DNA from 4 places in the Ectothiorhodospira lacustris genome. Region 2 is predicted to be linked to each of the others. Evidence: predicted binding sites of a transcription regulator. Region 2 holds the regulator's gene; each other region holds the start of a gene.
What was found. Region 2 encodes FliA, which starts transcription of late flagellar genes. Its sites were predicted from a motif close to GCTAAAGTTNNNNNNNNNNCNGCCGATA; they were not measured.
Positions count from the first base shown of each region.

Region 1 (7,506 bases), on a different contig from region 2:
GGCCGATGTGGCCAGCACCGCCCTGTTCATCGCCGGCCCCGGGGACTGGCCCGGGATCGCGGCTCGACTGGGGGTCGACAAGGTGATGCTGATCGATGACGACGGCATTGCCCACCTGACCCCCGCCATGGAAAAACGGGTGAAATTCGAAGGCACACCGCCGGAGATACGCATCACCCCCCTGCCATGATGACCCGTGCCGACGCCTTCGTGATCCTGCTCGCCACCCTGCTGGTGGTGGGCAGCTATGCCTGGCTGTGGACACCGTCCACCCCTGCCACCCAGGTGCGGGTCGTGGCCGGTGACCGTGAGATCGCCCGCCTGCCCCTGGATCAGCCCCGGCAACTGGAAGTCTCCGGACCTGCCGGCATCACCGTAGTGGAGATCCGCGATGGCGCAGCCCGCTGCGCCGCTTCACCCGGCTCCCAAGGTATCTGCCAGCAGGCCGGCTGGCTGCGCCGGGCGGGCGACATGGCTGTGAGCCTGCCCAACCGGGTCATCATCGAGGTGCTGGGAGACGAGTGGGCGTTCGACAGCGTGAATTATTGATGCAGCTGCCGACCACCCGCGAAGACCATCGCATTGCCTGGTTGGCCGCCCTGGCCATCGCCGTGCATATCCTGGAGGCCGCGATTCCAAGCCCCCTGCCCGGCGTCAAGCCGGGGCTGGCCAACGTCATCACGGTACTGGTGCTGATGCTGTTCGGCTGGCGCATGGCGGTGTGGGTCACCCTGCTGCGGGTGCTGGCGGGCAGCTTGGTCATCGGCACCTTCCTCAGCCCCACCTTCCTGCTCAGTGCCGCCGGTGCCGGCTGCAGTCTGGCCGTGCTGGGCTTGGCCCACCGACTGGCAGGCACCCGGCTGAGCCCCCTGGGCCTGTGCGTCCTGGCGGCCCTGGCCCACATGACGGGCCAATTCCTGCTGGCCTGGTGGCTGTTCATTCCCCACCCGGCCCTGCTCAAGCTGCTGCCGGTCCTGCTGAGCTTTTCCCTGGTGTTCGGGCTGGTGAGCGGTACAATAGCCGCCATGATGTACCAGCAGGTGTCCCGACCCTCGTGAACGCCATGACGGCCGACGCCGCCCCCATCACCGCCACCGACCGAATGGGTCTGGCCCTGTTCGTGGCCGTCGCCGTGCACGGCATCGTGATCTTCGGCCTGGGATTCGAATTTTCCTTCAGCCGGCCCAAGGCACAGAACCCGACCGTGGATGTGGTCCTGGTCCGGACGCAGTCGGAGACACCTCCGGAAGCAGCGGAGCTGCTGGCCCAGGCAGACCAGACGGCCAGCGGCCGGGAAGATCCCGAAGGCCGCCCCGGCAGCCCCGTCACCGCGCCCATCCCCCTGCCCACCGACGGCCTGGCCCGGGAGCAGAGCCGGGCGGCCGCGCCCGAACCGGTGCCCATGGAACAGATGGAGGTGATCACGGCGCTCGCGCCCCGGACCCCGCCGGTGCCCGAAAAGGTCACGGAAGCCCCCACCCCCGAGCACCCCCTGAGCGCTCGGGAGCTGATGGAACGCAGCCTGGAGATGGCCCGGCTCAGCTCGGAACTGAGCGAGCAGGATAGCTACCAGGCCCCGCGCACACGCACCCATTACGTGGATGCACTAAGCGCCAAGTCCGCGGTGGAAGCGGCCTATGTGGATGCCTGGGTGCGCAAGGTGGAACAGGTGGGCAATCTCAACTACCCGGACGAGGCCCGCCGTCAGCGGCTCAACGGCTCTCTGGTCCTGAGCGTTCTCATCGATCGGGAGGGCCGGGTCCTCAGCATCGAGGTCGGCGCCAGTTCCGGTGAACGGGTGCTGGATGATGCCGCCCGGCGCATCGTGGAACTGGCCGGCCCCTACGCGCCCTTCCCCGCCGAGATGCGCCGCACCTATGACCAGCTCATGATCACCCGCACTTGGGTATTCCAGGGCAACCAGGGCGTCAGAACCCGCTGAAGCGACCGGCGCAGCGGGCTAAATCCGGAACCGTCCCACCCGGTCCTGCAGTTCTGCGGCAAGCCGGGCCAGCTCGTCGCTGGCGGCGGCGATCTGGGTGGAACCGTCCGCTGCCTGCTCCACCCCACTGCTGATGCGGACCAGGGAGCGGTTGACGTCCTCGGCCACCGCCGACTGCTCCTCGGCCGCACTGGCGATCTGGGTGTTCATGTCGTTGATGGTGCTGATGGTCTGAGTGATGGTCCGCAGGGCCTCGGCGGCTCGCTCGGCCGAGGCCACACCGTCGGTGGCCTTGGCATGTCCGGCATCCATCACCCGGGCGGCAGCCCGGGCCGCGGACTGGAGCTTCTCGATGATCCCGTTGATCTCCTGGGTGGAAGACTGGGTCCGGGTGGCCAGGCTGCGTACCTCGTCCGCCACCACGGCAAAGCCCCTTCCCTGCTCCCCGGCCCGGGCCGCCTCAATGGCGGCGTTCAGGGCCAGCAGGTTGGTCTGTTCGGCAATGCCGCGGATCACCTCCAGCACAGTGCCGATGGACTCGGCATCGTCCTGAAGGCGGTGGATCACCGCCACCGCCTCCTGGACCTCCCGGGCCAGTTCACCCACCTCCCGGGAGGTTTGCTGCACCACCCGAGCACCATCCTGGGCAGCCCGATCCGAAGACGAAGCCGCATCCGCGGCCAGGGAGGCGTTGCCCGCCACCTGGGTGACGGTGGCGGCCATCTGAGTCATGGCGGTGGCCACCTGTTCGGTCTCCGACTGCTGTTGCAGGACCTGTTCGCTGGCCTGGCGACTGGACACCGCCAACTGCTCCGCCGCCGCACCCAACTGGCCGGTGGCCACGGAGACCTGTCTCACCAGGGTGTGCACCCCGCTCACGAAGGTGTTGAAGCTGCGCGCCAGATCGCCGAATTCATCGTGGCGGTTGTCCCTCAGCCTCTGGGTAAGGTCCCCATCCCCCGCGGCAATCCGGTCCAAAGCCAGGCGGGTTTCCGTCACCGGGCTGACGATCATCCGCGCTACCAGAAGGATAATGCCCACCAGCAACAGCAACGTGATCACGAACACCAGTACCAGGGTCAGGGTCAGCTCCCGAGCCGTGGCCATCAGGTAGTCGGCAGGAATGGCCACGGCCATGGACCAACCCGGCGTATGGGGAATGGAGTGATACGCCACCTTATAGGCACGCCCGTCATGCAGCGCCAAGTCTGCCAGTCCCTGCCCGCCGTCCACCATGCGCCGCGCCAGCCCCGCATAGTCCTGCCCGCGGGACTCCAGGGCATTGGAAGTCATGCGCAGGTCGGCATCAGGATGGGCGATGTAAACGCCCTGGGAACCCAGCGCCCAGGCAATGGCGCCTGACTGATCCACGGCGTCGCCGACGATATCCGTCAAGGTATCCAGCGTCACCGTCACCGCCACCAGACCGATGACTTCACCCCGGGCGTCCTTGACGGCGTGGGCGAATACCGTGATCGCATTCCCTGTACTGCGGGAATAGACCGGGTCGGTCACCAGTGCTTCACGGGTCTTGCTGCGCACAATCTGCTGAAAATAGGCCCGATCAGCCAGATTGGAACGGTGGCGATTGTGGTAAAAGGCTTCCCCTTCCGTGTTCAGGAAGAACAGCACCTCGTACTCATCGCTCATGTGTGCGCCGAAATGCTCCAGCAGTTGCGAGATGGCATCGGTATCTCCCGAACTCAGGACATGCGTCTGAGCCAGGGTGCGCACCACCGCCATGTGGGATTCCACCCACCAGCCCACGCTTTCGGCACCTCCCGACGCCATGGTTGCGGCGGAGTCCTCTATGATCGCCACCACCCGGTGATTGACCTGGGAAATGACGATGACGGCCACCAATCCAAAAGCCAGCGCCATCGGCACACCGAAAAGGACCAGCATTTTGGGCAGAAGCCGGAGTCGGTTAAGCATCTCACCATCCTGAAAAAAGCGCCGCTCAACACATTGCGGCACGAAGACCGCAGTTTGCTATCGAAACATTCTTCTCAAGGTGGCGGCCCCCCGGCCGGAATCTTGAGATTCAGGCAATACCCATCGCATTTCGGGTTCAGCCGATTCCGAAGCGGCAGGACACATGGTGGGCAACGGCACTCAGCCCAGGGCCGGACCGGACAAGGCCGACAATCATCGGTGACGCTACGACCGGACATGGGGACAGTGTACACTAGACGCCGGATTCAGCCGCGACACCCAGACCTATGCGTAGCGCGAACTTCACAGACCAGTTCCTGATCGCCATGCCCACCCTGGCGGACCCCAACTTCCATCATGCCGTCACCTACCTGTGCGAGCACACGGATGAGGGGGCCATGGGCATCGTCATCAACCATCCCACGGATCTCACCCTGGAGATGGTGCTGGACCACATGGGCATCAGTGCCAAGGTGCCCACCGGTCAGGTCCGGGTCTATAACGGCGGCCCGGTGCAGCCGGACCGTGGTTTCATCCTGCACCCGGCCGATCGTCGCTGGACCTCCACCATGCAGGTGAGCGACGGCATCGCCGTCACCACCTCCCGGGATATCCTGGAGGCCATGGCCGAAGGGGGCGGTCCCGACACCTACCTGATCGCCCTGGGCTATGCCGGCTGGGGGCCGGGGCAACTGGAGCAGGAAATCGGAGAAAACGCCTGGCTCACCTGCCAAGCGGACGTGGACATCCTGTTCCGGCAGCCGGCGGAAAAACGTTGGCAGGCTGCCGCCGGTCAGCTCGGAGTGGACCTATCCCTCATGAGCGGCCAGGCAGGTCATGCCTGATACCCGCACCCTGCGCCGCAAGAGGGACCAGGACATCGGCACACCCGGCACGGTCTTCGGCCTGGACTACGGGGAAAAACGGATCGGCGTGGCCGTAGGCAATGGGGTCACCCGCACCGGCACCCCCCTGGAGACCCTGCCTGCCCGCAACGGCATCCCCGACTGGCAGCGCCTGGACACCCTGATCCGGGAATGGCAGCCGACCCTGCTGGTGGTGGGCCTGCCCGGCACCCCGGACGGCAGTGAACACCCACTGGCCCGCCGTATCCAGGCCTTCTGTGACCGCCTGCGGGCCCGCTACGCCCTGCCGGTGCGGCAGGTGGACGAACAGTTCAGTTCTGCCGAGGCGGAGTCCCATCTCAAGTCCCAGCGCCGGGAAGGCCGGCGGGGGCGCATTCGCAAGGAAGACGTCGATGCCGTCGCAGCGGCCGTCTTCCTGGAACACTGGCTTGCCCAAGAGATCGTTTCATGACCGAACCTGTCAGCACCCTTCTGGACCGCATGGCGGAGGCCCTGCGCCGCCACCTGTCGGAGCAGCACATCAAGGACCCCGCCCTGGTGGGCATCCATACCGGCGGGGTCTGGGTAGCCGAACAGCTGCACCGGCGCCTGGGTCTGAACGAACCCCTGGGCAAACTGGACATCTCCTTTTATCGGGACGACTTCAGCCGCATGGGCATGCACCCCCAGGTGCGGCCGTCCTCCCTGCCCTTCGCCGTGGATGAGCGCCATATCCTGTTGGTGGACGATGTCCTGTTCACCGGCCGCACCATCCGCGCCGCCATGAACGAATTGTTCGACTATGGTCGCCCGGCCTCCGTGATGCTGGCCGTGCTGGTGGAACGGGACGGACGGGAACTGCCCGTCCAGGCCCAGGTGGTGGGCCGGCACCTCAAGCTGCGTGCCGACGAGCAGGTGAAGCTGCGGGGACCCGACCCCCTGCGTCTGGACATCGTCAAACTGGAGCCTGCGTCATGATCGATCAGGATAGCCCGGCCAAATCCCGACCCGCCGCCGGTCCCCTGCCACCGTCCCTGCAGTTCAATGCCCAGGGGCGGCTGCGGCACCTGCTCACCATCGAGGGACTCTCGGGGGCCCTGATCACCGAGATCCTGGACACCGCCGAGTCCTTTGCCGGAATGAATGCCCAGTCGGTGAAGAAAGTGCCCCTGCTGCGGGGCAAGACGGTGATGAACCTGTTCTTTGAGGCCAGCACCCGGACCCGGACCACTTTCGAACTGGCGGCCAAGCGCCTGTCGGCGGATGTGCTGAACATCAACATCAGCACCTCGGCCACGGTGAAGGGCGAAAGCCTGCTGGACACCCTCAGAAACCTCCAGGCCATGTACGTGGACATGTTCGTGGTGCGCCACGCGGACAGCGGCGCGGCCCACTTCATCGCCCGCCATGTGGCGCCCCATGTGAGCGTGCTCAATGCCGGCGACGGCCGCCACGCCCACCCCACCCAGGCCCTGCTGGACATGTTCACCATTCGCCGACACAAGGGGGATTTCACCCGCCTGAAGGTGGCCATCGTGGGTGACATCCTGCATTCCCGGGTGGCCCGTTCCCAGATCCACGCCCTCAACCTGCTCAATACCGGCGAAGTCCGGGTGATCGGCCCCAAGACCCTGCTGCCTGCCTATGTGGAGGATCTGGGGGTGCATGTGTTTCACGATATCCGCGCCGGCCTCAAGGACGTGGACGTGATCATCATGCTGCGCCTGCAGAAGGAACGGATGGAAAGCGGCCTGCTGCCCTCCGAGCACGAATTCTTCCAGCTCTGGGGTCTGACCGAAGAACGCCTGGCCCTGGCTGCGCCGAACTGCATCGTCATGCATCCGGGACCTGCCAACCGCGGCGTGGAGATCGACTCCCGGGTGGCGGATGGCCCTCAGTCGGTCATCCTGGAACAGGTCAGCAACGGCATCGCCGTGCGCATGGCGGTGATGTCCACCATCATGGGCGGCAGCGTGAATCAGGGGGGCTCGGCATGAAACTGCTGATCGAACAGGGCCGGGTAATCGATCCGGACAACGGTGTGGACCAGGTCACGGATCTATACATCCAAGGAGAGGAGATCGTTGCCCTGGGAGCCCCCCCGACCGAGGATTACAGCCCGGACCGGCGCATCAATGCCCATGGCCGCTGGGTACTGCCCGGCCTGGTGGACCTGTCCGCCCGACTGGGTGAACCGGGACATGAGCAAAAGGCCACCATCGCCTCCGAAACCCGCGCCGCGGCCAGTGCGGGCATCACGACCCTGGTGTGTCCGCCGGACACCAGTCCGGTGGTGGATTCTCCGGCCCAGATCGAACTGATCAACCGCCGTGCCCGCCAGGCCTGCGGTGTCCGGGTCCATGCCCTGGGTGCCCTGACGGCGGGCCTCAAGGGGCAGCAGCTGTCCGACATGGCGGCCCTGAGACGGGCCGGTGCCCTGGGCATGAGCCAGGCCCTGCGGCCCATGGGCAGTCACCTGCTACTGCGCCGAGCCCTGGAATACGCCGCCAGCCATGACATCACCGTGTACCTGCATCCCATCGACTGGTCCCTGGCGGGCCAGGGCTGTGCCCATGAAGGGGCGGTAGCCACCCGTCTGGGCCTGCCGGGCATCCCGGAAGCAGCGGAAACCGCTGCCCTGGGCGTGCTGCTGGCCCTGGCGGCCCAGACCGAGGCGCGCATCCATGTCTGCCGACTCTCCACAGCGCGCGGGGCCGCCATGGTGGCCCGAGCCATCGAAGACGGCCTGCCGGTCACCGCCGATGTCTGCGCCCATCAGCTGTT
Region 1 covers NZ_JAJNQM010000015.1:24,661-32,166, forward strand. The annotation lists gene LQ952_RS04745 (FAD:protein FMN transferase) at 1-190, shown strand, start outside; gene LQ952_RS04750 (NusG domain II-containing protein) at 187-549, shown strand; gene LQ952_RS04755 (Gx transporter family protein) at 549-1,058, shown strand; gene LQ952_RS04760 (energy transducer TonB) at 1,064-1,942, shown strand; gene LQ952_RS04765 (methyl-accepting chemotaxis protein) at 1,961-3,877, opposite strand; gene LQ952_RS04770 (YqgE/AlgH family protein) at 4,165-4,722, shown strand; gene ruvX (Holliday junction resolvase RuvX) at 4,715-5,194, shown strand; gene pyrR (bifunctional pyr operon transcriptional regulator/uracil phosphoribosyltransferase PyrR) at 5,191-5,700, shown strand; gene LQ952_RS04785 (aspartate carbamoyltransferase catalytic subunit) at 5,697-6,719, shown strand; gene LQ952_RS04790 (dihydroorotase) at 6,716-7,506, shown strand, end outside.
Region 1: the regulator FliA is predicted to act here: its motif matches at 3,958-3,985, upstream of LQ952_RS04765 (methyl-accepting chemotaxis protein).

Region 2 (7,506 bases):
GTTGGAACAGATATTGCAAAAGTCCTCGCAGGGAGGCAGTGGTGCCGGACTTGGAATCGAACCGGGACTGGCCGAACGCCTGCAGCGTTCCATTGCCGAGGCCTCCCAGCGTCAGGAGATGTCGGGCGAACCTTCCGTGCTGGTGGTGTCGCCGGATATCCGCCCCTGGATGTCCCGCTGGCTGCGTTCAGCCGTGCGTGGGCTCCATGTCCTGGCCTACACGGAGATTCCGGATAGCAAGCAGATCCGGGTGGTTGCCACCGTAGGTAGGGAGGTGGGGTGACGCAGTTCGAACAGGCATCAGGTGTTTTCAGGCACGTGTGCAGCGCTTTGACCAGCCAGTGCAACGGGGATAACGGGTTACCGTCATGAAGATAAAACGCTATTTTGCACCGGATATGCGCCAGGCCATTCGCTTGGTGCGAGAAAATCAGGGACCGGATGCGGTGATCCTTTCCAGCCGCAGCGTGGAGGGTGGCATCGAACTGATCGCTGCCATGGATTACGACGAGGAAGCGGTACTGGAGATGGCCACCCAGGCGGGCGAGCCGGTTTCCAGGGCCTCGACATCCACCGCCGGCCGGCCGATATCCCCTGACGTACGGCTTCGTTCCAGGGCACCGGACACCGGAATGGAATCCGCGGCCGACCCCGGGATGCCCGAGCCTGAAGCGGCAGTGTCCCTCAAGGCCGATGCCGGGGTCCGTGTTTCGTCAGGGGAGTTTCCGTCGCTGCGCGCCCGCCGTGATGATGTGTGGGCGGAGGAGGGGTTGCATGCCCTGATGACGCCGGTGGTAGAGCCGCCGCCGACCTCGCCCCCGGCCTCGGAGCCTGCCCCCTCGAAACCGGCGAGGGCCAAGAAGGTCGCCAATATTGAGTGGTCCCAGGAACCGACCCTCCTGGCCATGCAGAAGGAGATTCAAGGGCTGCGGGCCATGCTGCAGGACCAGCTCGCCAGCCTGGCGGGGCAGGAGTTCATGCGCCGAGATCCGGGACGGGCCGGCGTGGTGGCCAGACTGCAGCGCATGGGACTGGAGCCGGAGCTGGCCAAGGAGATCGCCATGGCAATCAGCCATCCCGATGACCCTGCGGAGGCTTGGCAAGAGGCCTTGACTCATCTTTCCGGGCGTTTGGCGGTGACCCCCGATGGCATTCTGGATCAGGCTGGCATCATGACCCTGGTGGGACCGAGCGGCGTGGGCAAGACCACGACGGTGGCCAAGCTGGCCGCCTTGCAGAGCCTCAGGCACGGCCATGATTCCGTGGCGCTGATCACCACGGATGCCTATCGCATCGGCGCTCATCGACAGTTGCAGACCTTTGGTCAGATCCTTGAGGTTCCCGTCTATCTGGCGCAGACAGCACGCCAGCTGGGAGATATGCTAGAGGGGTTGAAATCCAAGCGCCTGGTCATCATTGATACGGCAGGCACCAATCAACGGGACATGAAACTGCTTGGCGAGTTGGAGTCCCTGACGTCGGTGCCTTCTGCCAGGACCCTGCTGGTGATGGCGGCCAATGTGCAGAAAGCCGTGATGATGGAGACCGTGAAGTCCTTTGCCCGATTGCAGCCGGAGGGGTGCGTACTGACCAAGGTGGATGAAGCCGCTTCACTGGGTGAGGCCCTGTCGACCCTGATCAGTGCCGGCCTGCCGCTGACGTTCGTCAGCGAAGGTCAGCGCATACCCGATGATCTGCGTCCGGCCCGTGGCGCCCGGCTGGTGGCCACCGCCGCCAGGATGGCGGATGCCGGTGGCGAGCGTGGGGATACCCGTCAGGCCCAGGTGGTTTCTCCCATGTTCCGTGAGCCCATCAACCAGCCCAACGCCAGGTACGTCCATGCCTCCAGTCAGTAATTCTCAGGCGGCCCGACTTTCCTCACCGGTCGATGCGGTCGCTCCGGTGCGTGTCCTGGCAGTGTCCAGCGGCAAGGGTGGTGTGGGCAAGACCAATGTGTCGGTGAACCTGTCCGCCGCCATGGCCCAGAGCGGTAAGCGCGTCATGCTGCTCGATGCCGATCTGGGGCTGGCCAACGTGGATGTCTTGCTGGGATTGCAGCCCAAGGCCAACCTCTACCATGTGCTCAACGGCGAATACACCTTGGACGAGGTGCTGCTTGAAGGTCCGGCGGGCATGCTGATCGTGCCGGCCGCTTCGGGTATCGCCCGCATGGCGGATCTGGAACCAGCGCAGCATATCGGTATCATTCGTGCCTTCAGCGAGTTGTCTCATCCCCTGGATGTGCTGGTGGTGGATACTGCCGCCGGCCTCCATGACAGCGTCACCAGTTTTTGCCGGGCCGCCCAGGAGGTGCTGGTGGTGGTGTGCGATGAGCCGGCTTCCATCACGGATGCCTACGCCCTGATCAAGGTGCTTTACCGGGATCATGGCCTGACGCGCTTTCGCATCCTTGCCAACATGGTCCGCAACGACAATGAGGATGAGGGCAGGGTCCTGTTTCGCAAGCTGGTGTCGGTCTGTGACCGTTTTCTGGAGGACGTGATCCTCGATTACGTCGGCGCCATCCCCCATGATGACCTGCTGCGCAAGGCGGTTCAGCGTCGGCAGAGTGTACTGGAGGCCTATCCTTCCAGCCCCGCCGCCCGTGCCTTTCGCGCGGTTGCCGGTCGCATCGACCAGTGGCCCATGCCCCGCAATACCCGTGGCGGTATCGAGTTTTTTGTGGAAAGGTTGATCAACAGCGGTCGAAACGACTTGGAGCCAGTCACATCAGTGCCATAGCCATGTACGCCAGCAAAGAGTCAGACCATACTCGACTGGTGGATGAGCATGTCTCTTTGGTTAAGCGAATCGCTTACCATCTGCTCGCCCGCCTGCCTGCCAATGTGCAGGTGGAAGACCTGATCCAGTCCGGGGTCATTGGTCTGCTGGAGGCTGCCCGTCACTATGACCCTTCCCAGGGGGCCAGTTTTGAGACCTATGCCGGCATCCGGATTCGTGGTGCCATGCTGGATGAGGTCCGCCGGAGCGACTGGACGCCGCGGTCCGTGCACCGTAATGCCCGGCGTATCAGCGAGGTGATCCGGGAGATTGAAAACCGGGCGGGGCGCGAGGCGACCGGCCCGGAGATTGCCGCTACCCTGGGGGTGGATCTGGAAACCTACCACGACATGCTCCGGGATGCCGCCGGTAGCCGCGTGCTGGGTTTTGATGACCTGTGCGAGGGGGATGGGGATGTGGACAACTTCCTCCCGGGCCTGGGGCCGACTCCATTGGAGTCCGTCACCCGGGCGGATTTTCAGAAAGCCCTGGCCGAGCATATCAACACTTTGCCTGAGCGAGAGCGTTTGATCCTCTCTCTGTATTATGATGACGAGCTGAACCTGCGCGAGATCGGTGAAGTGCTCGGCGTCAGCGAGTCCCGGGTTTGCCAGATCCACGGTCAGGCGCTGGTTCGTCTCAGGGCCCGCATGGTCGAGTGGGTGGCGGACGGTGAGCGGGTCTGATGCCCTCTTGCCGGCAGAATTGATTTCAGAATGCCGGAACACCCCGCTCAAGGGCGTGTCTTCGGTGTGTGTTTAATCGGGAGGTTATTGTGGATAAGAACATGAAGATCCTCATCGTGGATGATTTTTCCACGATGCGCCGCATTATCAAGAACTTGCTGCGGGATCTTGGATACAACAATACCGCCGAGGCTGATGACGGCAGTACCGCACTGCCCATGCTGCAGAACGGTAACTATGACTTCCTGGTCACCGACTGGAACATGCCCGGCATGCCCGGCATCGATCTGCTGAGGGCTGTGCGTGCCGATCCCCGGCTCAAGGACATGCCCGTCCTGATGGTGACGGCCGAGGCCAAGCGCGAGCAGATTGTTGAAGCGGCTCAGGCCGGTGTCAGCGGCTACATCGTCAAGCCTTTCACCGAGGAAACCCTGAAGGAGAAGATCAACAAGATCTTCGAGAGACTGCAGGAAAAAGGGTGAACAACGTCATGGAGAACCAGGAAGACAGCAAAGAGGCCCTGTTCAAGCAGCAGCAACTGGAACGCGCCCGGGAATTGGTCAAGCTCATGGAATCCGGCAATGAAGAAGGGGCCGGGCGACTCATCGAAGAGATGGGGCGCATGCACGAGAGTCTGCTGTTCCAGGAACTGGGCAAGCTGACCCGGGACCTGCACGAGGCCTTGAACAGTTTCCGCCTGGATTCCCGTCTCTCCGAACTGACCCATCAGGATATTCCGGATGCCAAGGAACGTCTCAACTACGTGGTCGCCATGACTGACCAGGCCGCCCATCGCACCCTGAACGCCGTTGAGGCGGCATTACCGGTCTCGGAAATGTTGGCAAACCGGGCGCAGGCATTGCGGGCTGACTGGGCTCGTTTTCGCCAGCGGGAAATGTCCGTGGACGAGTTCCGCTCAGTGAGCCAAGCCCTGGCCGAGTTTCTGGAGGATACGGAACGGGATGCCGAAACGCTGCGCAGTCAGCTTTCGGAAGTGCTCATGGCTCAGGACTTTCAGGATCTGACGGGGCAGGTCATCCGCCGCGTCATGACCTTGGTGCAGGATCTGGAAGACAGCCTGGTGGGGCTGGTGCGTATCTCCGGTAAGCGTCTGTCCACGCCGGAAGGCAAGGACAGGGGCGCGGGGACCGAGCCGGCCGGCCCTGCGGTCAAGGGGACGTCGGATCAGGGCGACGTGGTAAAAAGCCAGGATGATGTGGATGACTTGTTGTCCAGCCTTGGATTTTAAAACTTGTCCTGTCACCGGGACGTCGGCCTGTTTCAGATTTCGCCGGTCCGGCCGCCAAACCGGAATATCAGGGTGCGATTGCACTGGGCGTGAGAGACGGACATGAGTCTGGATACCGACGACGAAATCCTTCAGGACTTTCTGGTTGAGGCCGGCGAATTGCTGGAGGGCCTCAGTGAGCAGTTGGTTCAGCTGGAACAGACCCCCGACGATAAAGATCTGCTCAATTCGGTCTTTCGCAGTTTCCACACCATCAAGGGTGGGGCCGGGTTCCTGAATCTGGAAAACCTGGTCAAGATCTGCCACCGGGCCGAAGACGTGTTCAACCTGCTGCGCCAGGGGCAGCGTCATGTGGACAGCAACCTGATGGATACCATCCTTCAGGTGGTGGACGTGTTGAACCGGATGTTTGATGAGGTGCGCTCCGGCGAGATGCCGGCCCCTGCGCCGGATCACCTGATGGCGGCCCTGGAACCCCTGACCCTGCCCCAGGGGGAGGCACCGCCGCCGCCTCCGGTGCCGACACCCGTGCCGACACCCGTGTCGCCGCGGTCCGTGCCGGCTCAGGGGGAGCTTCGGGGGGATATCACGGATGACGAGTTCGAGGCTTTGCTGGATGCCCTTCAGGATCAAAAGCAAAACGGCGGCCCGAAACCGGAGAGCATGACGTCTGCGGTTCCACCGCCTGTCTCCGCGGGAAAGGCTCAGGCTGATGGCGACGCCATCAGCGATGAAGAATTTGACCAGCTGCTGGACGAACTGCAGGGTAGAAAGCCGGAGTCCGCGGCTTCCGCCCAGGCATCCCCCCCTGGGGCAGGCGATACCATCTCCGATGATGAATTCGAAAGCCTGCTGGACAGCCTTCACGGCAAGGGGGAGGGACCTAAAACCGCCCAGCCGAATGTGCCGGCAGCAACATCGTCGGCGGCACCGGTAGCCGGCGGCGTGGAGAAGGCGGCCAAGTCCACTCCCTTGGCCGATACATCGGTTCGTGTGGATACCAAACGTCTGGATGACATCATGAATCTGGTGGGGGAGCTGGTGCTGGTGCGCAACCGCCTGGCGACCTTGCGCTCACGCATGCGGGATGAACAGGTATCCAAGGCCGTGACCAATCTGGACGTGGTCACGGCGGATCTTCAGGCGGCCGTGATGAAGACCCGGATGCAGCCGATCAAGAAGGTGTTCGGGCGCTTTCCCCGGGTGGTCCGGGATCTGGCCCGAAGTCTCAAAAAGGAGGTCAATCTGGAGCTGTGGGGGGAAGATACCGACCTTGACAAAAACCTGGTGGAGGCCCTGGCCGATCCCCTGGTGCACCTGGTGCGAAATGCCGTGGATCACGGTATCGAGTCACCGGAGGAGCGCTTGGCCGCCGGCAAACCGCGTGTCGGCCATGTGGTCCTGTCAGCCGCCCAGGAGGGCGACCATATCCTGCTGACCATCTCCGATGACGGCAAGGGCATGGATCCGGATGTGCTGCGCAAAAAGGCAGTGGAAAAAGGCTTGATGGATGAGGATGCGGCTTCGCGTCTTTCGGATAACGACGCCTTCAATCTCATTTTCAGGGCGGGCTTTTCCACCAAGACGGAGATTTCCGACGTATCCGGTCGCGGCGTCGGTATGGATGTGGTGAAGACCCGGATTGCCCAGCTCAATGGACGGGTGGATGTCACTTCCGAACTGGGCAAGGGCAGCATCCTGAGTATTCGCCTGCCCTTGACCCTGGCCATTCTGCCGACCTTGATGGTGGTGCTGGGCCGACAGCGTTTCGCGTTGCCGCTGGCCAATGTCAGTGAAATCTTCGACCTGGACCTGTCGCGAACGAACCGTGTGGATGATCAGGAGGTTATCATGGTTCGTAACCGCTCCCTGCCGCTTTACTATCTGCGGCGGTGGCTTGTTTCCGGCAGTACCGACGAATATCGGGGGATGGGACATGTGGTAGTGGTGTTCAGCGGCAATCAACGGGTGGGCTTTGTGGTGGACAGCCTGATCGGGCAGGAAGAAGTGGTTATCAAGCCCCTGGGCAATATGCTGCACGGAGTCCCCGGACTGGCAGGTGCAACCATCACCGGTGATGGGGGTATAGCGCTGATCCTTGATGTGCCTGGACTTCTGAAGAATTACGCCAGAAGGCACTGATCTGACCTGTCCCCGCATCATCCCGAACGATCCGGATGCGGGGGCCCATGACCTGGAAAAGACGGAGAGATTTGATGGCGGTTCGCGTTCTGGTGGTGGACGATTCCGGATTCTTCCGGCGTCGCATCGTGGAAATCCTGAATGCCGATCCGTCCATTGAGGTGGTGGGGACCGCGAGTAACGGCCAGGAGGCAGTGGACCAGGCCGCCAGTCTCAGTCCTGACGTGATCACCATGGATATCGAGATGCCGGTGATGGACGGTATCACTGCGGTGAGGCGCATCATGGCCCGCAATCCTGTGCCGATCCTGATGTTTTCTTCCATCACCACGGAAGGCGCCAAGGCCACCCTGGATGCCCTTGAGGCTGGCGCGGTGGATTTCCTGCCCAAAAAATTCGAAGACATCGCCCGTGATCAGGAGCAAGCCAAGGAAGTGCTCCGGCGTCGTGTCAAGGCGGTGGGAAGACGACGCTTCTCACCGCCGCCCGCTGCTACTGTGTCGTCCGGATTGGGTTCCCGTGGGGGGGCTGCAGCACCGCCGTCAGGTCGCCCCGTGGCGGTCACGTCACCTGCCGGCCTGCCGACACCCCGATCGGCGCGGAGTGTCCCGGATCGTACCCCGATTCAATTGCGGGATTTTCGGGTGG
Region 2 covers NZ_JAJNQM010000004.1:26,147-33,652, reverse strand. The annotation lists gene flhA (flagellar biosynthesis protein FlhA) at 1-283, shown strand, start outside; gene flhF (flagellar biosynthesis GTPase FlhF) at 369-1,856, shown strand; gene LQ952_RS01630 (MinD/ParA family protein) at 1,903-2,742, shown strand; gene LQ952_RS01625 (RNA polymerase sigma factor FliA) at 2,745-3,467, shown strand; gene LQ952_RS01620 (chemotaxis response regulator CheY) at 3,569-3,949, shown strand; gene LQ952_RS01615 (protein phosphatase CheZ) at 3,958-4,716, shown strand; gene LQ952_RS01610 (chemotaxis protein CheA) at 4,819-6,858, shown strand; gene LQ952_RS01605 (protein-glutamate methylesterase/protein-glutamine glutaminase) at 6,933-7,506, shown strand, end outside.

Region 3 (7,506 bases), on a different contig from region 2:
CGTCATTCCCGCGAAAGCGGGAATCCAGTTACGGACTGAAAACCCTGGACTCCCGCTTTCGCGGGAGTGACGGCCAGAGCGCCCCTGCGCAAGTGACGGCTAATGCCGGGGCACCCCTGGGAGAATGACGGCCAAGGCGTCCTCTGATCTCATCACAACCAGTATAAGCGCTCTTGAACCAGCTCAAGGAATTCTACCGACTACTCACCCATTCCTTCCGGAATCTGTTGCCGATCATTCTGGTGGTGGGGTTTTTCCAGTTCGCGGTCATGCAGCAGGTCCCCGAGGGGCTCGGCTCCATGATCATGGGGCTGCTCATCGTGGTGGTGGGGGTGGCCCTGTTCCTGCAGGGGCTGGAGATGGGCATCTTTCCCATCGGCAAGAATCTCTCCAACGAGTTTGCCAAGAAGGGTTCGCTACTCTGGCTCATGGTGTTCGGGTTCTGTCTGGGCTTTGCCGCCGTGATCGCCGAGCCGGCCCTGATTGCCGTGGCCTCCCAGGCTGAATTCATCAGCGAGGGACGGATCCAGGCCTTCACGCTCCGGGTCCTGGTGGCCACCTCGGTGGGCTTTGTGGTGGCCCTCGGCGTGGTACGGATTGTTTTGGGCCACAGCCTGCACTGGTACATGATCATCGGCTATCTGCTGGTGGTCGCCGTGACCTTCTTCGCGCCGGAAGAGATCGTCGGCCTGGCCTACGATTCCGGTGGGGTGACCACCAACATCGTCACCGTGCCTCTGATCGCGGCTCTGGGGATCGGTCTGGCTGTGTCCCTGCGTGGCCGCAATGCCCTGACCCACGGTTTCGGCCTGGTGGCCCTGGCGGTGATGGTGCCCATGATCGTGGTCCAGATCTACGGCATTCTGGTGTTCAGCTTTGCCGACCCTGATCTGCTCAATGGGGCCGTGGCGCCCATGGCGGATACCGCTACGTTGGACGAGGTGGCGGCACCGGTGGCCGGCAGCGTACTGCTGGGCATGCTCAAGGATCTGTTGGTCATGTTCCGTGACGTGCTGCCCATCATCGCCGTGGTGCTGATCTTCCAGTACCTGGTGATTCGCAAGCACATTGCTCACGTTCATAAGGTCTTCGGTGGTTTCGTGCTGGTGATCTTCGGGCTTTACGCCTTCGTGGTGGGGCTCAAACTGGGGTTGTTTCCCATCGGTCAGAGCATGGCCGAGCAGCTCATTGCCCTGGATCGGATCTTTTTCATCTACCTGTTTGCCTTCACCATCGGTTTTGCCACCACCATGGCGGAGCCGGCCCTGATCGCCATCGGTCAGAAGGCGGAGGAGGCGGGCAAGGGACGTCTCAACGGCAATACCATCCGCATCCTGGTGGCCATCGGCGTGGCAGTGGGAATTACCGTGGGGGTGCACCGGATCATCGCCGGGGATTCCATCCACCATTACATCATGGGTGGCTATGCCCTGGTCATCCTGCTGACCTGGTTGGCCCCAAAATACATCGTGGCGCTGGCCTATGATCTGGGTGGTGTGACCACCTCGGAAGTGACGGTGCCGCTGGTGACCGCGCTGGGGATTGGTCTGGCCACCCATATCGAGGGGCGTAACGTCCTGATCGATGGCTTCGGCCTGATCGCCTTTGCGTCCATATTTCCGATCATCAGCGTGATGCTCTATGCTATCGCTGTTGAACTCACCACCCGGTGGAGGGAAGCGCAGTCATGAAGTTTGCCGTTCTGGTGGCCATTCTGGCCGATAGTCTGGAAGAGAAGGCCATCGATGTCGCCAAGCAGGCGGGGGCCGGTGGAGTCACCATCGTGGATGCCCGGGGGATCGGTGCCAAGGAGAAGAAGACCTTCTTCGGTCTGACCTACGAGGGCAGCCAGTCGGTCTTGCTGATGGTGCTGGAAAAGAAGCTATCCCTGGCGGTGATGAAGGCCCTGCGGGATGAGCTGGATTTGAAGTCCCATAGCCACGGCGTAGTATTCACCGTCCCTCTGGAGCATATTGCGGGCATCGACATGCGCCAGATCGAACAGTTCGAAGATCGTCTCAAGGACGAGCTGTGAGCCTGAGGTAATTCATGCTGGTCAAAGATATCATGGTGAAGGACGTGGCGATGATTTCCTCTCTCGCCACCGTTCGCGAGGCCATGCGCGAGATGCGCAGGCACAAGGTCAAGTCCTTGGTGGTGGATAAGCGCTATGAGCACGATGCCTACGGCATCATCACCTACACCACCATCCTGCGTACCATCGTGGCGGAAGAGGGGGACATCGACCTGATCAATGTCTACGACGTCTGCTCCAAGCCGGTGATCAGCGTGCCGGAGGTGCTGGAGGTCAAGCATGTGGCCAAGCTGATGGTGAATCAGGGGATTCGCCGGATCGTCGTGCTCAGGGACAACACCCTGGTGGGACTGGTGACGATGAATGACATCGTGTCGTCCATCCTGGAGATTTCGGAGGATGCCCCGGTGTGAGTGGTGACGGCCCTTTACTTTGTGTGGGGCCGGACTTGAGCCCTCTGCCTGCAGGGCGGACCCATGGGTCCGCCCTGTGCTGTTTTCAGACCTTGAACCGTCCGACCAGTTCCTGAAGCTCGTCCGCCAGTCGTGCCAGCTGCTCGGAAGCGAGGGTGGTTTCTCCCGCGCCTTGGGCATTCTGCTCGGCTGCATCGGAGATGCTGGTTACATTGCGGTTCATCTCCTCGGCCACGGCGCTTTGTTCCTCGGCCGCACTGGCCACCTGGGCATTCACATCACTGATGGTGGTGACCGCCTGGGTGATGGCGTCCAGTGAGGTGTCCGCCTGTGCGGCACTGTCGCGGCTGGCCTGGGCTGACTGTCGGCTCTCGTCCATGGCCGTCACCGCCCGGCGACTGGCCTGCTGCAGGCGCTCGATCATGGCCTGAATTTCCTGGGTCGAGCTCTGGGTGCGGTTGGCCAGGGAGCGTACCTCGTCAGCCACCACGGCAAAGCCGCGACCGGCCTCACCGGCACGGGCCGCCTCAATGGCGGCATTGAGGGCCAGCAGGTTGGTTTGTTCGGCAATGCCCCGGATCACGTCCAGCACCTTGCCGATCTCTTCACTGCCGTTGTCCAGTTCACGGATGACATCGGCCGCCTTCTGGACCTCCTTGGCTAACTGTTCGATGCGCCTCATGGTGCCGGAGACAATCTGCTTGCCTTCCTGCGCGGCTTCTTCCGCCTGCCGGGTGGAATCCGAACTCTGCTGGGCGTTGCGCGCCACCTCATGAGCGGTGCTGTTCATCTCGTTCATGGCGGTGGCCAGTTGGTCGATCTCGCTACGCTGGCGGGAGACGCCGTCATTGGTGCGTTCGGTGACCGAGGCCAGATCGCCGGCGGCCCTGGCCAACTGGCTGGTGGACTGCAGCACACGGCTGATCAGGTCGCGGAAGTTATCCATCATGGCGTTGAAGGCCACAGAGGCCTGGCCGATCTCATCCTTGCCGTGGATGGGCAGGCGGTGGGAAAGGTCACCGTCGCCCTCGGCGATGCCCTTGAGCCCACGGGTCATTTCCTTCAGGGGATTCGTGACAAAACGGCGGGTAAACAGGAACAGGAACAGCAGTACCGGCACGCTGATCAGGGTGGCGACGGCAAGAAAGTTGAAGCCGAACCGGCGCGAAGCGGTATTCACGTCCGCAAGACTGATTTGCAGGCTCACACCGCCCAGCACCGCGCCCTCCGGGGCCACGGCATGGCACAGGGTGCAGTTCTTGCCCAGATACTGGCGAGAGTTGAAGACGGGCATCACGGCCCGCAGGGCGGACCGGTCCTCCGACAGGCTCATGTAGGGTTCGCCGGTTTCAAGCACGGATCGCTCAACGGCGTCCTGAGGCCTTTCATGTTCAGTGCCGGGTCCATATTGTCGGGAGACATTGTCTCCTCGCAGGACGCGTAGGTCACTGACGTTCTGGAGTTCGATGATCTGATCCAGAAATTCGGCGCGGCGGTTGATGGTGCCGGTGATCATCAGCGTGGTCAGGCCGGCCATGGTGATCTCATGGATCGTTTCCGCGAAGGTCTCCGCCTGATGGAGCGCCGTTTTTCGCTGCTCCTGTACTGTCCAAACGGTCATGCCGCCCCAGGCCAGCACCAGGATGAGCCACATGGCCCCCACCAGGCGGACCCATATCGGCAGGTTGTTGATACGTTGCATGTTGGTTCCCCAGGATACCCATTGGTCGTTGCGGCACTGTCCTGACCAGCCCCTGCATGGGGTAGATATCGGCCGCGTTGGCAAGAAGTTGATGGCCTGATGCTAGCAGAGCCGCACGACAAGGCATTTTCCGGATCGACAGTACTCGCCCCGTGGTAATGAGCCGGGCCGATCCTTGGAAGCATCCTGTTGGGGAGGCAATGTGGACTGTACGACGGCGCATTGTGCGCCGGATCGAACGTTCAGGCTTTGAGTTTTGTCATTGAGCCCCATTATCGGCAGTGAACGTCCGACAACCGGCGTGGATTCATCCTGTATATTCCCAGACAATGTTGCCCAAAAGGAGAGTTTATGTCATGCCCATGGGTTCCTTGCCTGCCCTGTTGATCAAGCACCTGCTGTTTTCTCCCGTTCATTACGATCCGGCACAAGAGATCGTCTACAGGGGGGAGCGTCGTGTCAGTTACGCCGAGTTCCGGCAGCGGGTCGCAAGACTGGCGGCAATGCTCAAGGCCCAGGGCATCGGGCCGGGGGATACCGTGGCGGTGATGGACTACGACAGCCACCGCTATCTGGAATGCTACTTTGCCGTGCCCATGATCGGGGCCGTGTTGCACACCGTTAATGTGCGCCTGTCCAGTGAGCAACTGGTCTATACCATCAGTCATGCCGAAGATGATCTGATCCTGATCCACGATGAGTTCATCCCCTTGCTGGCCCCGATTCGTGGCCGGATCGAGTCGGTGCAGAAGTTCATCCGGCTAACGGATGAACCGTCTGATGAGGTGGTCGACCGTATCGATCCCGCGGGCCTGAATTTCGTGGGTGAGTACGAGCAGTTGCTACGGACGACAGAGCCCCTGGAGACCTTCCCGGACCTGGACGAGAACACCCGGGCCACCTGCTTCTACACCACCGGTACCACGGGTCTGCCCAAGGGGGTGTATTTCAGCCATCGCCAGCTGGTGCTGCATGCGCTGGCCGGCCTGCTGACCCTGGCTTCCAACGGCACCCAGGGGCGTTTCCACCGGGAAGACGTCTACATGCCCATCACGCCTATGTTTCACGTGCATGCCTGGGGCATCCCCTACATGGCCACCATGCTGGGGGTGAAGCAGGTCTATCCGGGCAAGTACATCCCCCACCAGCTTGCCCGGCTCATCGATACGGAAGCGGTCACCTTCAGCCACTGCGTGCCCACCATCCTGCACATGCTGCTCAACGATCCGAAGAATGCGGACCGTGATCTGTCGCGCTGGAAGGTGCTGATCGGCGGCGCCAGTCTGCCCAAGGCTTTATGCCGTCAGGCCATGGACCGTGGCGTGGATATCTATACCGGCTATGGCATGTCCGAGACTTGCCCCATCCTCACCATATCCCAGTTGCGTGATGCCGAACTGGCATTGGAGATGGATGACCAGATCGACCGCAGGGTACGCACCGGTCAGCCCCTGCCGCTGGTGGCCTTGCGCGTGGTGGATGCCGAGGGCAGGGAAGTGACGAGCGATGATCATGCGCCGGGCGAGGTGCAGGTCCGGGCACCCTGGTTGACCCAGGGCTATCTGAAGGACGAGAAACAGTCTGAGCGGCTCTGGGCCGGGGGCTGGCTGCATACCCACGACGTGGCCTGTCGCGACCATACCGGCAGCATCCGCATCACGGATCGCACCAAGGACGTGATCAAAGTGGGCGGGGAATGGCTCAGCTCCCTGGAGTTGGAAGATGTGCTCATGCAGCACCCGGATGTCTCCGAGGTGGCGGTCATCGGGCAGCCGGCGGTGCGTTGGGGCGAGATCCCCCTGGCCCTGGTGGTGCCCCGCGCCGGCAGCGAGCCGGGTGAGCGCGATCTGAGCCACCATGTGCGCGAATTCGTGGACAAGGGCATGCTGCCCAAGGAGTCCATCCTGCTGAAGGTGCGCTTCGTGGAGCAGGTGGACAAGACCTCCGTGGGCAAGACCAACAAGGTGGCCCTGCGGGAGAAATACCTGACCGCTCAGGAAGACTGAACGGTCAGGTTCTATTCACCGTGACCCTGCATCAGGCGCTTCTTCACCCGCTTGAGGAAGAACCAGGCGCTGAGCACCACGATGGGCATGGCAATCCCCATGCCCAGGTTGGCATTGATGGGCAGGCCCTGGGATTCCAGGCCCTTGAGCAGGTACCCCACCAGGCCCACGCCGTAATAGCCGATGGCGATCACCGACAGGCCCTCCACCGTCTCCTGCAGCCGTAGCTGCAGCTTGGCGCGGCGGTCCATGGATTCGAGCAGGTTGCGGTTCTGGGCCTGCAGGCTCACCTCCACCCGGGCCCGCAGCAGGGCGGTGAGACGGGCCGCCCGCTCCGCCAGGTCCCGTTGCCGGCTGCCCACGGATTCGCAGGTGGCCACTGCCGGCGCCAGCCGGGCATCCAGAAACTCGGTGAAGGTCTGCAGGCCGACGATACGCCGCTGACGCAATTGTTCCAAACGTTGCTTGACCACCCGGTAATAGGCCTTGGAGGCCTCGAAGCGGAAGGTGGTCTGGGCCGCCGCCGACTCGATTTCCGCCGCCAGGCCGGTCAGTTCCGCCAGCAGTCGGCTTTCCACCGGCTGGCCCGGGGTCTGGGTCGGTTGTTCCACCATGCCGGCGGCCAGCTCCGCCAGACGACGATCCGCCATGTCCAGGGTACGGCTGATCTTGCGGGCCATGGGCAGGGCCAGCAGCGTCATGGCGCGGTAGGCATTGAGTTCCAGCACCCGCTTGACCATGCGCCCGGCCTGGGCATCGGTGAGGCCTTCGTTGCGCAGCAGGATGCGGGCGTAACCATCGTTGTGAATGCGCAGGTCCGACCAGGCCCTTCCCAGGCCTCCCACCACCTCGGAACCGATGACGATGTTGTCTTCGAACAGTTCGTACAGCTCGGGCAGGCTGCGCTCGGGCATGTCCTTCGACTCCAGCGCCACGGAAACGGCGCTGACCAGTTCCCCAGGCGAGGCCGCCAGCCATTCCGCCGGCAGGCGCTCGATGACCGGATTCCCGAAGGGATGACGGTAGGGGCCGGGTTCGGTGAAGGTATAGGTGACGAACTCGGTGTGGCGTTCCCAGTGCAGCCGGATGCCCCCCAGATCCGCCACATGGTATTGGCCCACGGACTCCGGTACCGGGGCGCGGAAATGTTCCAGCAGCTTGATCAGATGCTCGGTGTTGCGGCCGCTGCCCCGTTCCCCGCAGATGAAGGCCAGGTGCGAGACTCTGGCCGGTGCCTTGATGGGCTCAAAGGTGCGGGCATGCAGTTCGGTGGTGAGTGCATGACGTAGCGGGTGTTCCTTGAAGGGCAGCGGCATGGCCGTGAGCGTCCTGTTTATTCCACTGCGGCGA
Region 3 covers NZ_JAJNQM010000027.1:30,404-37,909, reverse strand. The annotation lists gene LQ952_RS07195 (DUF1538 domain-containing protein) at 174-1,691, shown strand; gene LQ952_RS07190 (P-II family nitrogen regulator) at 1,688-2,035, shown strand; gene LQ952_RS07185 (CBS domain-containing protein) at 2,050-2,448, shown strand; gene LQ952_RS07180 (methyl-accepting chemotaxis protein) at 2,534-4,150, opposite strand; gene LQ952_RS07175 (fatty acid--CoA ligase) at 4,507-6,156, shown strand; gene LQ952_RS07170 (DUF3422 family protein) at 6,168-7,472, opposite strand; gene LQ952_RS07165 (ACT domain-containing protein) at 7,490-7,506, opposite strand, start outside.
Region 3: the regulator FliA is predicted to act here: its motif matches at 4,217-4,244, upstream of LQ952_RS07180 (methyl-accepting chemotaxis protein).

Region 4 (7,506 bases), on a different contig from region 2:
TCAATGTGCAGACTCAGGTTCTTGAACAGCGGCTCGCCGTCGAACCCCTGGCTGACCTTGTCGAGGATCACGGCTTGGCGATGCAACTTCTTGTACTGATCGAAGCGGATGAACGGGCTGACCCGACTTGAGGGCTTGACCTCATCCAGCTGGATCTTCTCGATCTGCCGGGCGCGGCTGGTGGCCTGCTTGGATTTGGAGGCGTTGGCCGAAAAGCGGCTGACGAAGGTCTGCAACTCGGCAATCTGGGCCTTTTTCTTCGCGTTGTCGGACAGCAGGCGCTCGCGGGCCTGGGTGGCGGCCGTCATGTATTCATCGTAGTTGCCGGGGAACAGGCGCAGTTCACAAAAATCCAGATCCGCCATGTGCGTGCAGACGCTGTTGAGAAAGTGGCGGTCGTGGGAAATGATGATCATGGTGCTGTTACGCGAGGTCAGGATGCCTTCCAGCCAGCGGATGGTGTTGATGTCCAGGTGGTTGGTGGGCTCGTCCAGCAGCAGCACTTCCGGATCGGAAAACAGCGCCTGGGCCAGCAGGACGCGCAGCTTCCAGCCGGGTGCGATCTCGCTCATGGGCCCGTTGTGTTGCGCCAGCGGAATCCCCAGGCCGAGCAGCAGCTCGCCGGCACGGGCTTCGGCGGTATAGCCGTCCATCTCGGCAAATTCGGTCTCCAGTTCGGCCACCTTCATGCCGTCTTCCTCGCTCATCTCCGCCAGGGAATAGATGCGGTCGCGCTCGGCACGCGTCTTCCACAGCGCCTCGTGACCCATGATCACGGTGTCCAGCACGCTGTGCTTCTCATAGGCGAACTGGTCCTGGCGCAGCTTGCCCAGGCGCACATTGGGCTCGAGCATCACCTGGCCGCTGGAAGGCTCGAGATCGCCCCCCAGGATCTTCATGAAGGTGGACTTGCCCGAGCCGTTGGCGCCGATCAGGCCGTAGCGGTTACCCCCGCCGAACTTGACGGATACGTTTTCGAAGAGGGGCTTGGCCCCGAACTGCATGGTGATATTGGCGGTGGAGATCAAAAGAATGTCCTGCGGGAAAAGGATGGTGTCGTCGCCGAACGGCGATGAGGGCCCGAAAACCGGACCGAGCATGGTACGGGCTCCGGCCCGTTATTGACAGGGTGCAAGCGACCGACTTTCAGATGAAGCAGTGCCGACCCCGCGCGGGTCGGCGGCGGCCTCAAAACGACCGTCCGGCTCGACGATGACTACCTGAAGATTGCCCCAGGGTCGGGAACGGGCCTCCAGTGCGTGTCCCTTGGCCTGCAGGGAGGTCTTCAGGTCATCATCCAGGGCATCGGGCTCATGCTCGATATGATCCGGCAGGTACTGGTGATGGAAGCGAGGTAACGACGCCAGTCGTTCCGCATCCGCCCCCTTGTGAAACTCCAGCGCCGCGAGCATCACCATGGTGATGATGCGGCTGCCGCCGGGTGTGCCCAGGGCGGCAATACGCCCGTCCATCTCCAGGAAGGTGGGTGACATGCTCGACAGCATGCGCTTGCCCGGCTCGATGCGGTTGGCCATGGACTGCATCAGGCCATAGGCATTGGGTGCCCCCGGCGCGGCCGTGAAGTCATCCATGTGGTTGTTGAGCACCACACCGGTGCCGGCGGGCATGAAGCCGGAGCCGAAGGGGTAGTTGAGGGACAAAGTGGCCGACACCCGGTTACCCCGGGCATCGATGATGGAAAAATGCGTGGTGTCCTCGCCACCCGGGACATCCGTTACCCCCGGCAATTGATCACTGGGCCGGGCACGGCGCGGGTGGATGGTGGCGGCCAGACCGGCGGCGTAATGCGGATCGGTCAGACGCTCCACGGGCACCGGCACAAAGTCCGTGTCGCCCAGGTAGCGGGCGCGGTCATGATAGGCCAGGCGCATGGCCTCCACCTGATGATGCACGCGGGCAGCGTCATCCCCGGCATCCGGATCCACATGGGCCAACACCTGCAGTGCCTGGGCCAGGGCGATGCCACCGGAGGAAGGCGGCGGCGCCGACACCACCCGCATGCCCCGGTAGCCGAAGGTCACCGGTTCGCGCTCCACCACCTGATAGCTCGACAGGTCCTCTTCGGTCCAGATCCCCCCGGCCTCGTCCATGGCCTGGATGAGCCGCTCGGCCACGGGTCCCCTGTAGAATCCGTCACGTCCCGATTCCGCCAGTCGCTCCAGGGTCAGGGCCAGATCCGGCTGACGGATCACGAAGCCTTCTTCCGGGACCTCGCCACCATCCAGAAAGACCGCCGCTGCCTCGGGCCACTCCCGCAGCGTGTCTCGGCGAAAGGATGTCAGCCGATGATAGATCGGGTCCACCGGAAACCCTTCCCGGGCCAGACGGATGGAGGGTTCCAGCAATACCGACAGGGGCAGCGCACCGTATTTCCGCGCGATATGGTCCACGGCATCGGGCGTACCGGGAATGGCGGCCGCCAAGGGGCCGTTCATCACCCGGTCACGGTTCACTTCGCCTTCATCGTCCATGAACATGTCGGAGCGGGCCGCCAACGGCGCCCGCTCCCGGGCATCCACCATGATCTGACGCCCCGTCTCGCCCTCATGCAACAACCAGAAACCGCCCCCGCCCAGACCGGATCCGTAAGGCTCCACCACCGCCAGTACCGCCCCCACGGCCACGGCGGCGTCGAAGGCGTTCCCTCCCCGGGCCAGTATCTCCAGGGCGGCTTCGGTGGCCAGGGGATGGGGGGTGGCAACACCATGGGGAGGTGGATCCGCCGCCAAAGGCCCTGCCATGCACAGGCCCATCAGGAGAATCAGACATCGGATCGAACGAAACATGGGGGGCTCCTCCGGGGTGATTCGGGGGGCTGGCGTCGGTCGGCATAGACAGGATAATCGAATCAACGATGTCGATCAGACGAACGAGCCCCCTACACCCCGTCTTCAAACCGCGCCACCAGAAAATCGATCAGCGCCCGCACCCGGGGCGGCAGCCAGCGTCGGTCGGCATACACGGCATATACGGTCAGTGTCGGCGCTTGCCAGGCATCCAGGCAGGTGACCAGTCGGCCCCGCGCCAGGGCATCGGCAGCCAGGAAGCGAGGCATCAGCACCAAGCCCAATTCGGCCTCGGCGGCGGCCACCAGCATCTCGCCGTTGTCCGACCGCACCGAACCGTGCACCCGGACCACCTGCTCATCCCCGTCGTGGCAAAACCGCCAGTCATGGCCGGCGGGATCGTTGGTGTACACCAGACATTCATGATCCGACAGATCGCGAGGATGGGCGGGGGAGCCCCGTTCCCGCAGATAGCCGGGACCGGCGCACAGCACCAGGTCCACCGTGGCCAGCGGCCGGGCCACCAGGGTGGGATTGAGCTGGGAAGCGACACGGATCGCCAGATCGAACCCATCCTCCACCAGGTTCACGATACGGTCGTTGAAGGTCACATCCAGTGACACCTGGGGATGTTGCCGTTTGAACTCGGCCAGGGCCGGCGCCAGATGACGAATCCCGAAACTGACCGGCGCCGAAAGACGCAGACGGCCCCGCACCGTGTCGGTTTCCAGGGCCAGGTCCTGCTCGGCCTCGTCCACCAGTTGCAGAATGCGCACCGCCCGCGGATAAAAGGCGCTGCCCGCCTCCGTGAGGGACTGGCGGCGGGTGGTGCGCTGCAGAAGCCGGGTACCCAGATGGCGCTCCAGCTTGCTCACATAACGACTGGGCTGCCCTCGGGCCAGGCACAGCCGCTCCGAAGCGGCGCTGAAGCCGTCGCACTCCACCACGGTCACGAAGACCCGCAGGGCGCGTACAAGGTCAAAGTCCGGCAGATTGATGTTTTTCATGCATTGATATTATGCCGATAGCCGGGTTTATCAAGCACAGTAGAAGGGCTTCAATCAAAGCACACATCCCTCTTTCAAGGAGATCACCATGAGCAAGGTCCTGGTCCTGTATTACTCCATGTACGGTCACGTCGAGACCCTGGCCCGGGCCGTTGCCGAAGGGGCGCGCAGCGTGGAAGGCACCGTCGTGGACATCAAGCGTGTGCCGGAGCTGATGAGCGAGGAAGATGCCCGCAAGGCCGGTGCCAGGCTGGATCAGTCGGCCCCCATCGCCCAGCCCGACGAACTGGCGGATTACGACGCCGTGATCTTCGGCACCCCGACCCGCTTCGGCAACATGGCCTCCCAGATGCGCAGCTTCCTGGATCGCACCGGCGGCCTGTGGGTCCAGGGCAAGCTGGTGGGCAAGGTGGGCAGCGTGTTCACGTCCACCGGCACCGGCGGCGGCGGTGAAACCACCATCACCTCCTTCTGGCATACCCTGGCCCATCACGGCATGGTGATCGTCGGCGTCCCCTATGCGATACCGGAAACCACCGACATTTCCGAAGTCCGGGGCGGCAGCCCCTACGGCGCCGCTACCATCGCCGGCAGCGACGGCAGCCGCCAACCCAGTGAGAAGGAACTGACGATTGCGCGGCTGCAGGGTAGCCACGTGGCGCGGATCGCGGGCAAGCTGGGGGGCTGAGAATCATGGGCCGCCGGAGCCGAGCCGGCCGCACCACATGGAATTCATGCGGCCATCCTCCGGCGAGCCATCCCGTCGGCGATTCCCGGAAACATGGGCTCAACTGAGACGCGCATCCCTGCGCGCCTGTCCGAAATGCGCAGTAACCGGCCAGGAGGTCTAGATCGTGACACGCATCCCTGCGCGCTTGTCCGAAATCCTTTCGCGGCCATCCAGAATCCCGCCTTGCTGCCGATACCAGGTCTAGAATCAGGTGAGCGTCGCTGCATTCGCCCCCCCTCTTTTGATTGGTCACCCAGTCCAGGAACGCGCCATGGCCCTCGTGAAAAAGACTCCCGGCACCTCGCCCTCATCCGCCGGCGGTGAGGATGCCCGCACCCATGCCGCCGCGGCCCGCGACGCAGAAGCCCAGCGCAAACGCGCTCGCACCCTGGCGAAGCAACAGCAGGCCGCCGAGCGCATCGCCTCCGCCACCGCCCAGCTGGCCTCCGGCATCAATGAGGCCGCCTCCGCCGCCGAAGAACTCAAACGTGCCTCCGATCAGATCGCTTCCGGCGCCGAGGAGGCCTCCGGTGCCGCCCAGGAATCCCTCACCGCCTTCAAGCAAGTCACGCAGGCCCTGAACCGTCAGCTGGAAAACGCCAACAGCGCCCAAACCAGGGTGGAGACCCTCAAGGAGCTGGTCACGGGGGTCAGCGGCGAGATCGCCGGCTTCATCACCAATGTGGGGGTGAGCGCCCAGCGTCAGGGTGAGTCGGTGAAGATGGTCAGAGAACTGGAGCAACAGGCGGCCAACATCGGTGATATCGTCAAGGCCGTGGCCCGCATCGCCGATCAGACCAACCTGCTGGCCCTCAATGCCGCCATTGAGGCAGCCCGGGCCGGCAAGCACGGCAAGGGTTTTGCCGTGGTCGCCGACGAGGTTCGCACCCTGGCGGAAACCTCGGAGAAGAGCGCCAAGCAGATCCAGGATCTGGTCGCCCAGATACAGAACGACGTCAAGCAGATCTCCGAAGGCATCAACACTTCCGCCGGCAAGGTCGGGCAGGAAGTGGAAAACGGCAAGCAGATCACCCAGCAACTGGACCGAATCCGCGATGACACCGCCTTGATCACCAGCGGCATTCAGGAAATCGCCACCGGCGCACAGCAGTCCGAGACCGCCGCCAGGCAGGCCCTGAAAGGCACTGAAGAGATCGCCACCGCCGCCGAGGAGCAATCCGCCGCCGCCGAAGAATCCGCCAAGACCGTGGCGGAACAGACCCAGGCACTGGGTGAATGCGAGCAGGCAGCCCAGAGCCTGTCCGAACTGGCGGAAGAACTGCGCAGCTCCACCGACATCAGCAAGAGCGCCGAAGAAGTGGCCTCGGCCGCGGAACAGCTGTCGTCGGCGGTACAGGAGATCAACCGGTCCGGAGCGCAGGTCATGGCGGCCCTGGACCAGATCCGCAAGAGTGCCCAGCTGCAGTCCTCCGCCACCGAGGAATCCGCCGCTGCCGTAAACCAGATCGAAAAAGGGCTGGAGGTTGCCCAGCACCGGGCGACGAGCGCGGATGAGAATATCCGCAACATCACACAGCTGCTCAAGTCCAACCAGGACGGCATGGAAAACCTCATCCGAGGCGTTGCGGAATCCGCTGATGCGTCCCGAGAAAGCCTGCGCCAAATCAAGAACCTGGAACTGATCTCACGGCGTATCGACAAGATCGTGGATGCCATCACCACCGTTTCCATCCAGACCAACATGCTGGCGGTCAACGGCTCCATCGAAGCCGCCCGCGCCGGCGAATTCGGCAAGGGTTTCGTGGTGGTGGCCACGGATATCCGCAACCTGGCCCATGACTCGGCGGAGAACGCCGATCGCATCAAGGACCTGGTGAAGGCAGTACAGGATCAGATCGATACCGTCTGGCGAGACCTGGAAGAAAACATCAATACCGCCAATGTCGAGGCCGAGAAGGCCAGGTCCATCACCCAGGGCCTGCAGACGGCAACAACCGACGTGGCCACGGTGCAGAAAAATGCGCTGGAGGTACTCAATGCCGCCACCGAGATTGCCACCGCCATCGGCCAGGTGAAAACCGGTGTCGAACAGATCGCCGCCGCCGCCGAAGAAGCGGAGAAGGCCTCCGCCGAAGCGGCCTCGGCTGCCGGTCAGCAGGCACAGGGCGCCGAGGAACTGGCGGCGGCCATCGAAGAGATTGCCTCTTTGGCCGATGAACTGCAGAGCGCCTGACCTCAGCCACCGTATTGCGGGAGATCGTCATGACCAACGAAACGGTCGCATCATCCCCCCCAGGCGGGGGTGATACTCAGTCACCGGACCCGAAGCACGAATCCGACGTCCGGCAGTTCGTGATCTTCATCTGCGGTAACGAGGTCTTCGGGGTGGACATGGCCCCGGTGCAGGAAATCATCCGCGTCCCTGAGGTGGTGCGGGTGCCGCTGGGCCCAGCCACCCTGGAAGGGCTGGCCAATTTGCGCGGCAAGGTGTTGCCCATCATCAGTCTGCGCCGCCTGTTCGGCCTTGAGGAACGGGACAGCGACGATGCCTCCCGTGCCCTGGTGATCGACCTGGGCCAGCCGCTGGGATTCGTCGTCGACCGGGTCAGCAGCGTGGTGGCGGTGGAACCGGAACAGATCGAGGATATCACCGACCTGAGCACGACGGTGAATACCGAGATGCTGGCAGGCCTGCTCAAGGGCGTGGGCGGCTTTCCCATGGTCATGGTGATGGATTTCGAGCGTCTGATCAGCGCGGAATTTGCCGAGATCGCCCGCATGGCCCGAAACACCGCGGCCCGGGCCCTGGCCCAGGAACAAAACGGCGATGAGGACGATAACGAGGATGCTCTGGACGAACTCCAGCTGGTCAGCTTCGAAGTGGCGGAACAGGAGTACGCCATCCCCATCGAGCATACCCAGGAGATCGTCCAGTTCCCCGAGCATGTGGTGAAGGTGCCCCGCTCCGAGGCCCACGTACTGGGGGTGATGACCCTGCGCA
Region 4 covers NZ_JAJNQM010000023.1:26,726-34,231, forward strand. The annotation lists gene LQ952_RS06425 (ABC-F family ATPase) at 1-1,100, opposite strand, end outside; gene ggt (gamma-glutamyltransferase) at 1,119-2,807, opposite strand; gene LQ952_RS06435 (LysR family transcriptional regulator) at 2,900-3,814, opposite strand; gene wrbA (NAD(P)H:quinone oxidoreductase) at 3,903-4,502, shown strand; gene LQ952_RS06445 (methyl-accepting chemotaxis protein) at 4,816-6,738, shown strand; gene LQ952_RS06450 (chemotaxis protein CheW) at 6,768-7,506, shown strand, end outside.
Region 4: the regulator FliA is predicted to act here: its motif matches at 4,712-4,739, upstream of LQ952_RS06445 (methyl-accepting chemotaxis protein).